2 regions of the Halobacillus trueperi genome follow, and region 1 is predicted to be linked to the other one. Evidence: a T-box and tRNA genes for the amino acid it is inferred to sense, from the RefSeq annotation. Region 1 holds a T-box; the other holds one or more tRNA genes.
What was found. The T-box of region 1 lies ahead of trpS (tryptophan--tRNA ligase). A T-box ahead of a tRNA ligase gene usually reads a tRNA of that ligase, here a tRNA-Trp.
Positions count from the first base shown of each region.

Region 2: it encodes a tRNA-Trp, which carries the amino acid that the T-box ahead of trpS (tryptophan--tRNA ligase) is inferred to sense. The anticodon was not compared.

Region 1 is NZ_QUAE01000011.1:55,888-66,344, reverse strand. Features, by position in the region: gene DYE48_RS13785 (putative glycoside hydrolase) at 1-1,184, opposite strand, end outside; gene DYE48_RS13780 (ABC transporter ATP-binding protein) at 1,355-2,293, opposite strand; gene DYE48_RS13775 (ABC transporter ATP-binding protein) at 2,290-3,348, opposite strand; gene opp3C (oligopeptide ABC transporter permease) at 3,365-4,495, opposite strand; gene opp3b (oligopeptide ABC transporter permease) at 4,502-5,428, opposite strand; gene DYE48_RS13760 (peptide ABC transporter substrate-binding protein) at 5,607-7,310, opposite strand; gene DYE48_RS13755 (DUF3899 domain-containing protein) at 7,718-8,089, shown strand; T-box leader at 8,143-8,339, shown strand; gene trpS (tryptophan--tRNA ligase) at 8,398-9,399, shown strand; gene DYE48_RS13745 (YjbA family protein) at 9,426-10,187, opposite strand; gene DYE48_RS13740 (YuzI family membrane protein) at 10,278-10,457, opposite strand, start outside.
Region 2 is NZ_QUAE01000021.1:283-4,092, reverse strand. Features, by position in the region: partial or broken gene DYE48_RS17505 (ISL3 family transposase) at 471-1,673, opposite strand; gene DYE48_RS17500 (hypothetical protein) at 1,879-2,097, opposite strand; tRNA gene DYE48_RS17495 (tRNA-Leu) at 2,207-2,288, opposite strand; tRNA gene DYE48_RS17490 (tRNA-Cys) at 2,298-2,371, opposite strand; tRNA gene DYE48_RS17485 (tRNA-Gly) at 2,430-2,504, opposite strand; tRNA gene DYE48_RS17480 (tRNA-Gln) at 2,513-2,587, opposite strand; tRNA gene DYE48_RS17475 (tRNA-His) at 2,614-2,689, opposite strand; tRNA gene DYE48_RS17470 (tRNA-Trp) at 2,703-2,773, opposite strand; tRNA gene DYE48_RS17465 (tRNA-Tyr) at 2,791-2,876, opposite strand; tRNA gene DYE48_RS17460 (tRNA-Thr) at 2,896-2,971, opposite strand; tRNA gene DYE48_RS17455 (tRNA-Phe) at 2,976-3,051, opposite strand; tRNA gene DYE48_RS17450 (tRNA-Asp) at 3,077-3,153, opposite strand; tRNA gene DYE48_RS17445 (tRNA-Met) at 3,229-3,305, opposite strand; tRNA gene DYE48_RS17440 (tRNA-Val) at 3,350-3,425, opposite strand; tRNA gene DYE48_RS17435 (tRNA-Glu) at 3,432-3,506, opposite strand; tRNA gene DYE48_RS17430 (tRNA-Ser) at 3,516-3,608, opposite strand; tRNA gene DYE48_RS17425 (tRNA-Asn) at 3,612-3,686, opposite strand; rRNA gene rrf (5S ribosomal RNA) at 3,698-3,810, opposite strand, start outside.

The DNA.
Region 1 (10,457 bases):
TTGTTTCCAGCATTCCATAGAAGGAATTCGTTAATCCCGTTTTCGTTTAAGGCACGAATTTGAGCTTCCACTTCTGCTTTTCCATATTGCTTCGTAGGTCCAGAATAAAGCCATGGAGCTTCAAAATCCTGCAGCCAAGGACGCGAGGTTGGAGAATTCTCTAATGCTCCCAATACCTCGTTCTCGACTTTTGCGTATTCACTTATTAGACGGTAAGGTTCAGTATCCGGTTTTGAGATTCCAAAATACGGCCCCCAGTGACTTGGATAAATCATAGATGAAATAACATCAACATTTGATGAAATCTTTGAAAAGTTCTGTCCGATGTTAGGTGCTTCTGTAATGGTTGCTGCATAGCCAAAGATATCTACAGAGACATCAACACCATAGTATTCCAACTCTTTACTGGCATATTCGACAAAATCTGTAACGGCCTGGACGCGTTTTTGGACATTGTCCATATCCATATCTCCGTACTTCCCTTGGCCGTACTCGAGAACATCGTCACGGCTTCCAAAACCTTCTGGGAAGCGGACATAATCGTACTGAATTTCTTCAAAACCCATTTCTGCTGCTATTTTTGCAAGTTCTACGTTATATTCCCAAACTTCCTCCATAAATGGATTGACGAATGATTCACCTTTTCCGTTTTTCCAAACTTGTCCGTTCTGAGTGAAAGATAAGTCCGGGCGTTTTTCAGCTAGTAAGCTGTCCTTAAATACAACGACACGAGCAATTGGATAGATTCCTTTTTCCTCAAGCTCTTCTAACATAGCACGAGGATCATCAATAAATCCCTCGGCAACGTCCGCATAAGGAGAACCTTCTTCTGGCTCGAACGTGATGTTCCCGTTATCCTCTTTTATATCAATGACCATCGCGTTCAGTTCTGTATCTTCGACAAGCTTCGTAAGCTCCGACATCTTCGCTCCACCGGCGGAAGGCCCCGTAACAAAAATACCTCTAACGGCATCTGGGTATTCAAAAGTCAATCCAGAGTTATATGTAAATCTTGCCGCTGGACTAGGAACGGTTAATTCCTTCAAACCCGATTGTTTTTTCGTAAGCATGGCCACCTCTTTCGTTCCTTCTCCATCTTCCGCCTTCACGATATGTAATGACCCCATCATTCCGAAAAGGAGAACCCCCGTGAAAATCACCATCCATAGTTGTCTTTTCCCCATGTGCATCCTACTCCTATCCTAATTTCTTCTAATCTTTATTATAAAAGAGGAAGGCCATTTATAACAGAGCTCTCTGACAATTTTTCATAATTTTTCCCTATAGCACTACAATTGTACTAAACATAGGTAAAAAAAAGGCCCTGTCACCTCGACAGAGCCTTTTCACCATATTATTCTCCGGTACCGTGTTCACGTTGGTACTGTTCGAATTCTTTTGTAGTACAAAGAACAAAGTGACCAGGACGTACTTCCCGGAACTCAGGTTCTTCACTCGTATCGTGTTTGGTAGGATCATAAGTGAAACGCTCACGAGAACGTTCGTAATCCGGATCAGGTAATGGAATGGCAGATAGTAGAGACTGTGTATAGGGATGAATGGGGTGCTTGTACAATTCATCTGCATCCGCAAGCTCAACCATTTTACCAAAGTACATAACGCCGATCCGATCACTGATATATTTGACCATCGACAAATCGTGGGCGATGAACAAATAGGTTAGACCTTTTTCTTCTTGAAGCTTTTTCAAAAGGTTAACCACTTGTGCTTGAATGGAAACGTCAAGAGCAGAAATTGGCTCATCAGCGATGATGAAACTCGGGTCTACAGCAAGGGCACGTGCGATACCGATACGTTGACGCTGACCACCACTGAACTCGTGCGGGTAACGGTTAGCATGCTCTTTATTCAACCCTACCGTTTCCAACAACTCGTGGACTTTCGCTTTACGGGCTTTTCCATCTTTCGCAAGTCCGTGAATGTCCATTCCTTCTGCAATAATATCTTCAACCTTCATACGAGGGTTTAACGATGCATAAGGATCCTGGAAAATCATTTGCATTTCACGGTTGAACTTCTTCAAGTCTTCACGAGATTTTTTCCCATGTACGTTCTCTCCGTCAAAAATGACTTCTCCATCTGTAGCATCGTACAAACGGATGATCGTACGTCCAGTTGTGGATTTACCACAACCAGACTCACCAACAAGTCCGAACGTTTCCCCTTTATAGATGTTGAAGTTCAAACCGTCCACGGCTTTTACAACACTATGACGGCCTGTTTTAAAATGTTGTTTAAGATTTTTTATTTCGACTAATTTTTCTTGACTCATACTCGTTCACCTTCCGAACTGCTGGATGAATTCGCCATGCCTTCCATACGCTTCTTCACCGCTGCTGGTGGTTCAATCTTTGGTGCATGCTCATGCAGCAACCATGTAGCTGCGTAATGTGAATCACTTACCTTAAACATTGGTGGCTCTTGTTCAAAGTCGATCTTCATCGCGTATTTGTTACGCGCAGCAAAAGCGTCCCCTTTTGGTGGGTGCATTAAGTCTGGTGGTGTACCAGGGATAGCGAAAAGCTCTTCATCCGCGCTGTCAAGTGAAGGCATAGAGCCTAATAATCCCCATGTGTACGGATGTTGTGGATTGTAGAATATATCATCTACCGTGCCGACTTCGACAATTTTACCTGCATACATAACCGCTACTCGGTCAGCAACGTTTGCTACAACACCCAGGTCGTGCGTGATGAAGATGGTCGCTGAATCTGTTTTCTTTTGAATATCTTTCATAAGCTCCAGGATTTGCGCTTGAATTGTTACATCCAAGGCTGTTGTAGGCTCATCGGCAATTAACAGTTTAGGATTACACGCTAATGCGATGGCAACAACGACACGCTGTCTCATACCACCCGAGAACTGGTGTGGATATTGTTTCATACGGTTTTCAGCATCTGGAATACCGACAAGCTCGAGTAATTCCATGACACGTTTACGAGCCTGAGGCTTACTCATTTTTTGGTGTTTGATCAGACCTTCCATGATCTGATTTCCAACTTTCATCGTCGGGTTCAGAGAAGTCATAGGATCCTGGAAAATCATGGAGATTTCTTTACCGCGGATCTTCTGCATCTGTTTCTCGTTCATTTTCGCAAGGTCACGACCTTCAAAAAGGATCTCTCCTTCTTTGATCCGACCCGGCGGCTTTGGAATTAAGTGCATAAGAGCTTTAGTTGTAACGGATTTACCGGAACCTGACTCTCCTACAATCGCTAAAGTTTCTCCTTTTTTCACATCAAAGTTAACGCCGCGTACAGCTTTGACTTCACCACCGTAGGTGTCAAAGGAGACATGTAAGTTTTTAACATCTAGTAGTTTTTCCATTTTGTACACCTACCTCCTATTCGCGCATCTTCGGATCGAATGCATCACGAAGACCATCAGCTAAGACGTTAAAGGCAATCATGATAAGTGAGATTATAATTGCCGGGAATAATAGAATGTGCGGATAAATCTGCAATGAATCGAAACCTGCATCGATGAGTGTACCTAAAGAGGCCATCGGAGTTGGTAGACCTAGTCCGATAAAACTTAGGAAAGCTTCAAAGAAAATCGCTGAAGGAATCGAGAACATCGTGTTGATAATAATTAAACCTAATGTGTTCGGAATTAAATGTCTTTGCAATATACGTCCATCTTTCGCACCTAACGTTCTAGATGCAAGAACGAACTCTTGGTTTTTCAATTTCAATATTTGTCCTCGGACTATCCGTGCCATTGAGATCCATCCCGATATGGCAAGGGCTATGGTAATAGACATGATTCCTGGTTCTAGTATTAGAATCATTAAAATAATGAGAACCAAGTTTGGAATACCAACGAGAATTTCAATGAAACGCTGCATGTAGTTGTCAACACGACCACCGTAATAAGCTGAAATCCCACCATATGCAACTCCAATAACCATATCTATAGCTGCAGCCAGCAGGGCAATATAAAGAGAGACACGTGTTCCCATCCAAGTACGGGACCACTGGTCACGACCCAAACCGTCAGTACCGAACCAAAAGTTCTCATCCATGTCTTTGGCAGCATATACATCATAAGTGGCTCTGACTTCTGCTTGTTCACCATTGGAGCCATCATTCAATACTTCCGTCGTGATAAACTCTTCCTGGTTATTAAAACGCATCAAGGCTTTTGTTTGTGCGCCCTCTAATGTGTCGGCAGACTGTACATCAGAAAGTGTACCATCCATTCCAAGCCACGCCAGACCCTCTATCTTAGGGGGCATTTTTGCACGAGAAAGGTCTTGTTCATACTGTCCATAATCGTTCATATATGGACCAAAAGCAGCCATTAAACCTAAAACAATCAAAACAGCCAGCCCAATCATCGCTCCTACGTTCTTGCGGAGACGAATAAAGGAATCCTGCCAGAAGGAAAGGCTCGGCCGTGATATCTTCTCATTTTCTGTTTCTGTCGTTTCTACGGGCACAAATAAGTCTTTCGATGGTTTGTGGTTATCCATAGTCGATCACTCTCCTTCCGCCAGTCGAATTCTAGGGTCGATGACTCCATAAAGCAAGTCGATGACCAGGATGATGAAGATGAATAGAAAAGCGATTAAGAGGGTTGTACCCATTATGATTGGGAAATCATTCATATTGATCGCCTTAACGAACTGTTCACCAATGCCAGGCACGGCAAAAATGTTTTCAATAACAAGCGTACCTGTCATCAATCCTACAGCTAGCGGACCTAACACTGTAATTAATGGAATTAAAGCATTCCTTAAACCATGCTTAAATACAACACCGACTTTATTCACACCTTTGGCACGGGCTGTAACAATATAATCAGAACCCATAACCTCAAGCATTTCTGTTCTCATAAAACGGGCAGCAATTGCAATTGGGAAGATGGCCAACGAAATGGTTGGTAATATGGTATATTCCCAGCCTTCCCACAGAGCAACTGGCAGCCAGCCGAACTTAACACCAATATAAAACTGTAATAAACCTGCAAATACAAATGATGGTATGGACTGTCCTAATACAGCAAGGAATGTAGACGTATAGTCCATGATTCCATTATGGTAAATTGCAGATACAAGTCCTAATAACATCCCAATTATTGTTCCGATAATCATCGCTTGGAAACCTAGCTGAACCGAAGGACCAATTCTCTCCATAATAATTGTAGTGACCTCTCGATTGTCGAACTGGAAGGAAATACCTAAATCACCTTGAGCCAAGTTGACCATATAGTTGAAATACTGAACAGGAACTGGATCATTCAATCCATACTTTTCTAAAACTACCGCTTGCTGTTCATCTGATAATTTATCTGCAGCACTTAGGGGAGTACCTGGTAAAAACTTCATCAGAAAGAACGTTAAGGTAGCAATTAAAAACATCGTTATAACCATATATATTAGACGCTGGATTATATAACGAGTCATATCAACACCTCCATATGTGTAAACCTACAAACTTATCATGTTGTCATAATTGACAGAAATTTGTCTATAATCTGAATAATTTGATGGCAGGGAAAAAGAGAGCATACGCCAACACGTTGGACATATACTCTCTCCCCTTTAAAGCAAGCCTATATGTGGTTGGAAATTGTTATTTCAATTATTTACCTTCGATATAAGCATACTTGTAAGTGTAGTCAGGTCCCATAGGCTGAGTGATTACACCTTTAACATAAGGCTTCCAAAGTTGAGCAACTGCACGCTGGTAAAGAGGTGCAAGAACTGCATCTTCTTGGATAAGGATTTTCTCAGCTTCCAAGAAAGTTTCGAAGCGTTCAACCGGCTCTTGAGCAAGCTCAGTATTCGCTTTTTCAATTAGACCGTCGTACGCTTCAGAAGAGTAGCCAGTCTTGTTGTTTCCGCCATCTGTTACGAACATGTTCAAGAACGTGTTCGGGTCGATGTAGTCAGGACCCCAACCAGAGTTTTGAATATCATATTCCATGTTTTCATCACGCTGAAGGCGCTCTTTGAAAGGTACGGATTGAACATTGACAGTTAGACCTTCCAGCTGCTCAAGCTGGTCCTTGATGTAAGCGTCCATGTTCATAGCCACTTCACTATCGCCACCAAGGTAGCCAAGTTCAACTGTGTCCATGCCAAGCTCTTCTTTAGCCGTAGCCCAAAGCTCTTGAGCTTGTTCAACATTTGTTTCAATTAGATCACCGTTAAGCTCACGGAAGTCTTCTTCTGTTTCAGGGTGCTTCGTGAAGTTCTGTGGAACGTGACCTACAGAAGGAATAGATCCATTATTCAAGATAACATCAACCATAGATTGACGGTCGATAACCATTTGAATCGCTTTACGGGCATTTACGTTACCCAATACTTCGTTTTCTTGGTTCATCTTCAAGTAGAACAATACAGGCTCTTCTTCAACTTTGAAATCATCAGAAGTACGGTATTGGTCTACGAATTCTGCAGAAAGACCTGTACGATCAATTTCACCCGTATCATAAAGGTTTACAGCCGTAGATGTTTCTTTAACAACGTTAACGTTGATTTGTTCAAGTTTCACATTTTCTGCATCCCAGTAATCCTGGTTCTTTTCAAGCGTCCAGCCTTCACCGTGGTTCCACTCAGTTAGAACGAATGGACCGTTGGAAAGAAGTGTGTCCGCTTCAAGAGCGTATTGATCACCTTGTTCTTCAACGAATGCCTGATTCAACGGTAGGAAAGTACCGAAAGTAGTCAAAGATTCGAAGTAAGGAACCGGCTTTTCAAGTTCTACAACTAGTGTGTAGTCGCCATCAGCCTTAACACCAAGTTCTTCGACAGGAACTTCACCGTCAACGACAGCTTGTGCATTCTTGATAACGCCACCCATCATGTATGGGCCGTACTCAGAACCTGTATCAGGATTTACAGCACGTTGCCAAGCGTATACGAAATCGTTCGCTGTAACAGGATCGCCGTTTGACCAAACAGCGTCTTCACGAAGGTTGAACGTCCAAGTAAGACCGTCTTCACTTACTTCGTGGTCTTTAGCAATTCCTGGTTCTGGCTGAGCGTTCTCACCAAGACGATAAAGTCCGTCTGTTGTAGAACCTAACCATTGGAATGCTACAGCGTCAGTTGCTAGAGATGCGTCCATTGTTGGGATCTCTGCACTGTCTGTAATGTTAAGTACTTGTTCACCTGAAGCTTCTCCTTCTTCACCAGAAGTGTCTTCAGTTTCTGTTGTTTCCTCTGAGTCAGCATCGTCTGTGGAATTTGACGTATCGTCTGATCCACCAGAACAAGCTGCGAGGAACATGCTAAGTACTAGTGCAAGTACTAGCAATAACCAATTTGTCTTTTTCATGATAGAAAATGACCTCCCCTAAAAATTTTCTAAAAATTTGTTGTGGCATTTTGTCCACATATCGAATTATACAAGTTTTCTAACTATTTTGCATTACCTTTTTTTTTGAAAACTCTCAGGATTCCCACCATTATTACGTTTCAGTAACACAAAATGCGACTAATTACCTAGTTTATTTTACAATATTTACGACTTAAACTTATTATTTATAAGCTCATATGCATAAAAAAAGATATGGGATTTTCAAACAATGTTATTTATCACGGTTATCCGTTAAAGCGTTTGAATATACCATTCAATATTTTGGCAAGGATGAATTTTCAGTTTATTTAATGTGTTAACAATTCCTTCATACTTGCTAAACATGCTATAATATAGTTCGAGTTTGTATGAAAGGTGGAAAAGGTGTGACCATCATAAAAAATAAATGGTTGATGTTCAGCTTAAACATGGCAATCGTAACGACCCTGTTTATCGTTCTTGCTCCTGCTTACGATTTATTTCATTATATTAACCAGCTTTTCTATATCGCTTACTTCTATATATTCGTAGGTATTATCATGTGGGTTATCCGAGGGGGATTCTTTGACGGGATCACATACGGTTTCAGACGATTTACAAACCGCATGTCCAAACAGAGGGATTACTTAGACGATTGGGAAGAGAAACCCCTCCCCTCTCAAGCAGTACACAAAACGTTACCCAAGTTCTTCTTATTCCATGGGACAATGTTAAGCATAAGTTTACTGGCTTTACTTTTCCTTTACTATTCAGCCTAAGAACTTGCATACAGCGGATGAATCCGATATAATACTGACTTACTAATATAGTACGAAAAGCAATGAAGAAGGATAAGTACGTAGGGTGAATCCTCTACAGAGAGGCTGTGGTCGGTGGAAACAGCTGAGGACACCAAACGGAATTGGGCCTTTGGAGCTTCTAATGACGTAAATCGGCGTTAACGATTCAAGACGACTTCTATATTATTAGAAGTAATTAGGGTGGCACCGCGGATCATTCGTCCCTTCCATGATGGAAGAGATGAATGGTCCTTTTTTGTTCAAAAATAAACGTTGAGGTGATGATGATGACAAAAACGATTTTCTCAGGCATTCAACCAAGTGGTACGTTAACACTTGGAAACTATATTGGAGCCATGAAACACTTTACAAATTTACAGGATGATAACCACTGCTATTTTTGTATTGTCGATGAGCACGCGATTACTGTTCCGCAAGATCGCCTGAAATTGAGAGAAAACATCCGTTCTCTGGCAGCTCTATACTTGGCTTCTGGAATTGACCCTGAGAAAGCGACCCTTTTCATTCAATCGGAAGTTCCTGCCCACACTCAGCTGGGTTGGATGTTACAATGCGTCAGCTACATTGGTGAGCTGGAGCGAATGACGCAATTCAAAGACAAATCTGCCGGCGGAAAGGAAGGGGTATCGTCTGGTCTCCTCACTTACCCTCCATTGATGGCAGCAGATATTCTCCTTTATAAAACGGATATCGTTCCTGTAGGAGATGATCAAAAGCAGCACCTAGAGCTTACAAGAAATTTAGCTCAACGCTTCAACAATAAATTCAATGACATTTTCACCGTTCCTGAAGTAAGCATTCCAAAAGAAGGGGCGCGCATCATGTCCCTTCAAGAGCCTACGAAAAAAATGAGCAAGTCTGATGAAAATCAAAAAGCGTTCATTTCCATGCTGGATGATGAAAATAAAATTATGAAGAAAATCAAAAGCGCGGTCACAGATTCTGATGGAATCGTGAAGTATGATAAAGAAAACAAACCTGGCGTTTCTAACCTGTTGACGATTGAGTCTGCTTGTAGTGGTGCAAGTATCGAAGAGTTAGAACAAAAGTATGAAGGGAAAGGATATGGGGATTTCAAAGTAGGCGTCGCAGAGGCGGTCATTGCCGTTTTAAAACCGATCCAAGAGCGTTATGAAACACTGATTCAATCAGAAGAATTGGATGATATTTTAGATGCAGGAGCCGAGAAAGCATCCTATGAAGCAAACAAAATGATCCGCAAAGCGAAGAAAGCCATGGGCCTTGGCCGCGTCAAGAAGAAGAAATAACAAAAAGCCAGAATTGAGTATTTTCCTCAATTCTGGCTTTTCATATGTTGAGAGACACCTTCATTTTCTCCCTGCCATATGGTTTCAAAGAAAGGCTGCCCTTTCACCATCTTTTTGCATAGTTCTTCGTGGGCCATCGACCATCCATTACATGTTCCTTCATATAAACGATCCCATGCTTCATCGTTGGAGAACTGCTTGATTGTTGGATATTGAGCTGGATTCCATTCCGTCAGCCAATAGCGGATTTCTTCCGGGTGATCGGATTGCTTCAATTGATCGAGTGCCATCATCAAAAGCTGTTTCAATTGCCTTTCTCTCCGCGTCAATCCAGACATCTTCCTTGGGTCTAATGATAAAATATGATGTTCTTTTAACATTCTTTCTTCTATTAAATAGTGCTCACGTTCTTTGCCTTGAACCATTTCGAACACTAGACGCTCTTGTCTAGGTATTAAACGGCTCTTCTTAACAGGAAGCGTGTAGCCAATCGTATCAAATACAATAACATCTTTGCCATTTGTGACGACCGCTGCATATTCAACCGTATGACGTTCTTGATTTTTCTTCATATACGTTTTCCGATGGACATCCTGTAGCAGCGATGCTGGTAGATCTTGCAAATCATTCTCAATAAAATTAAACAATTCATCACTGATTAAAATCAAAGGAATTTGATCGATCAGCTCAATTCCATCCTCTTTGCGCCATTCATGAAAACGACAGACGTTATACCCATTCTCTTCACCTTCAAACCAGTTCACCCACAGATCATGCATGTATAACATTTCGGACCCTCACTTTCACTCGGTGATCTCTTTTGGTTACATTATGACCAATGCTGGCTTTTTTATTCTTTGAATCCATATTTTAGAAAATTAATCTTCCATAAGAATTAAGGCTGTCGTAATCAATATCAATCCGATAGGAAAAAAATAGCACTCCACCCGTGTACGAATCAGGATAAAGAATTCAATCCAACTCAACCCGGCAGGAACGAGATTCAAATACGTGATTGTTACCGTTCCTCCTGCGACAGCGAAACCGAAACCTGTCAA
Region 2 (3,810 bases), on a different contig from region 1:
CTATTTGTTGCATTTCTAAATAATATGCTGGAGTTACTGTTTAGAGAAGAGTAAATAGGGTTAAGATTGTATTCGTATTACAATTTTACCTCTAAAGGTAAGTTTTAACAAGTCATGAATATTAACTCAACCTTACTAGTATTTACCCTCCTGCAAGTTATCCTAAGCTTGATTTTACCTATTCCCGTTCTCTCCATCCTTTCCATCCCTCCTATAAAATATGCAATGCTTGATAAAGCCTCTAAATAGCAGCTATATGTTTAGTCTTAAAATGGGAACAATTACTTTATATTGTTAGTTTATTTACGGCGATAGTTGCATGACTTGTACGAAAAGTATTCTCATATTATTCCAGAAACGTTGAATACGTAATCTCAAAGTTCATGGGCGAAATAGTCGAACCTCATAACGATAATGGATAAAAAAAGGTTCTACGTCAATTGTTGGGGTGGGAAGCCTGTTCCCACTCCTTATCCTACTTGAAAGTCTTTTAATTCTTTGAATTGATGATGCAGTAATACCTTAAATCGAAGGCGATCATATCTTCTAAATCCAAACGCAATCCGTTTAATGACTTAAGTTTGATTGTTCAACCCCTCAATAAAACCATTGCTGTAATTGAAGGAAAAGCTATTCAGCACTTCAACTTGCCAATTCTTCAGGGTCTGAACGGCCTGATTGAACTCTATTAAACCACTGGCTTTCACTTGTTCGTAATACCTATATAGCGATGCTTTTACTTCGTGAATCGCTGTTGTTCCGTTTCGTTTCGCTGCCTCAAACCAGCTTCGGAATGCTTTCCATAAGCGGTACGTAAATACTCTGACATACCTAAATACCTTTCCAAATGCCAATGCTGCTTTTGACTTAAGCGGTCATACGATTTATAAAAGATATGCTTCATACGTTTACACTTTTTGCGATCGTACTCATGAAATTCCTTCTGTACTCTGCGGCGCACTTTTTCTAAAGCCCAATAAATGTATCGACAAAAGTGAAAGAGATCGGCGACAATTATCGGATCTCCCAGTGCTTTTTGAACAGCTGATTTAAAGGAATGACTCATTTCCATAATCACAATTTGGACGTTTTGCCCTTTTGATTGAAGGTATTGTTTGACCGTTTTTACGGACCGATCCGGCAAGATGTCCAACGGTTCACCTGTGTACCCGTCTCCTATAATGACTTGATATTTACCGGCTTTCGTATCACCTTTGTATTTATCGATCGCAATCACTTCAGGTAACTTATCCAACTTCTTCAACATCGGCGCTGAAACCTTATCAAAGCGACGCATGGCGGTGGTTTGGGATGTGCGGAACTGGGCAGTTGTATCTTTGAAATTCATGCCCTGGATCACTCGAAGCCCCAGCGCTTGGTTCCACTCTTTCGTGTGTCACTGATAACGCTCGACAATGGGATTAGACTCCGCAAATTGCTTCCCACATACACAGGCATAGCGGCGTTGCCTATAGTAAAGATAGGTGGAGCGTTCAAATAATTTGAGGTGCTGAACCTTTTGAATACGGTAATCATGGACATTAGAGGTCGTTTCTCTGCATTGAGGACATGTGTGTACGTGTTTCGGAATCTAACACACCAGCTCTTTCTTCCATTTGAGTTACCTTAACGTCTTCTAATCCTGGTAATATCATGTTAAAATGCATGTGCATACAACTCCTTGCTTGCTTGTTTCTCGACAATTCAAGTGTAGTAGACAAGGAGCTTGTGTGCATTTTTTATGCCGAATTTTCTAAGACCCTAACAAATATTGTAGAGCCAAAAAAAAGCGACCCCCCTCGAAATCCGGGGACGGTCGTTTTCGTTTACTTATTCGATTCCATTCTCGATGACGTATCTATCTTCGCATTCCTTCGCCTAGTCATGACCGTTTCCCCGTTCCGTAACGTAAATATATTCGCCGTCTTCGGATGAACCGATATGGCCGACGCCTTCAACGAAATACAGATCGATAAAGTCTGCCCCATCCTCTTCGCTCATGAAATTAAAAAGTCGCTCGGTTAGTTTCGCATACTTTTCCTCTAGTCCGTGAATAACGAATTCCTCTATAAATTGATCTTGCGTTAGTTTGCGCATGTAATCATTTCCCTTCGAAATTAATTCGCAAGGGGGCAAACACTACGCACGATCCATTTTATATACGAAAAAAGACGCCCCGAAGGACGTCTCTTAACCATTTCATTAGTACCGGTGGCCGGGGTCGAACCGGCACTCCGTGAGGAACACGATTTTGAGTCGTGCGCGTCTGCCAATTCCGCCACACCGGCATGTGTCTATGGAGGCGGCAACCGGAATCGAACCGGTGATAAAGGAGTTGCAGTCCTCTGCCTTACCGCTTGGCTATGCCGCCATATCACGTTCAATTACGATTGTATCATATTCAAGTTCGATTGAATATGTGATTTTTTTGGAGCGGGAGACGGGATTCGAACCCGCGACCCCCACCTTGGCAAGGTGGTGTTCTACCACTGAACTACTCCCGCAATTAAAGTGGCTGGGCCAGCTGGATTCGAACCAGCGCATGACGGTACCAAAAACCGTTGCCTTACCGCTTGGCTATGGCCCAATATATATGTTTCTTTATCGATATAATGGGGCGGCTGATGGGAATCGAACCCACGAATGCCGGAACCACAATCCGGTGCGTTAACCACTTCGCCACAACCGCCATAATTGAAAAGCAGGGGTAGTAGGAATCGAACCCACATTGACGGTTTTGGAGACCGTAGTTTTACCATTAAACTATACCCCTATTTGATTGAAAATAAATGGTGGAGGGAGTAGGACTCGAACCTACGAACCCGATGGGAGCGGATTTACAGTCCGCCGCGTTTGGCCAACTTCGCTATCCCTCCACGCTGAAAAACTTTCAGATGGTGCCGGCCAGAGGACTTGAACCCCCAACCTACTGATTACAAATCAGTTGCTCTGCCAGTTGAGCTAGGCCGGCTAAATGGTGGCTCGGGACGGAATCGAACCGCCGACACACGGATTTTCAGTCCGTTGCTCTACCGACTGAGCTACCGAGCCAAACTATGTATTTACTGATTTAAAGTGGCGGTCCGGACGGGACTCGAACCCGCGACCTCCTGCGTGACAGGCAGGCATTCTAACCAACTGAACTACCGGACCAATTTGGTTGTACTTGTTAGTACTACTATTTTCATTTAACTAGGATGATCATTCGACGTAGTGAAATGAATAATTTGGTTGCGGGGACAGGATTTGAACCTGTGACCTCCGGGTTATGAGCCCGACGAGCTACCAGACTGCTCTACCCCGCGATAATGTGAATTCTTTTAAGAACTCATGATATTGATTTTCGTTATGGTGGAGGATGCAGGGTTCGAACCTGCGACCCCTTGCTTGTAAGGCAAGTGCTCTCCCAGCTGAGCTAATCCTCCGATAAGTGGTGACCCGTACGGGATTCGAACCCGTGTTACCGCCGTGAAAGGGCGGTGTCTTAACCACTTGACCAACGGGCCAATGTTAGATGGCGGAGAGTGAGGGATTCGAACCCTCGAAACCGTGGTAACGGTTTACACGAATTCCAATCGTGCTCCTTCGGCCAACTCGGACAACTCTCCATATGGCTCCAACGGTAGGATTCGAACCTACGACCGATCGGTTAACAGCCGATTGCTCTACCACTGAGCTACGTTGGAATATTATTGAAACCTGGCGACGTCCTACTCTCACGGGGGTAAACCCGACTACCATCGGCGCTGAAGAGCTTAACTTCTGTGTTCGGCATGGGAACAGGTGTGACCTCTTCGCCTTCATCACCAG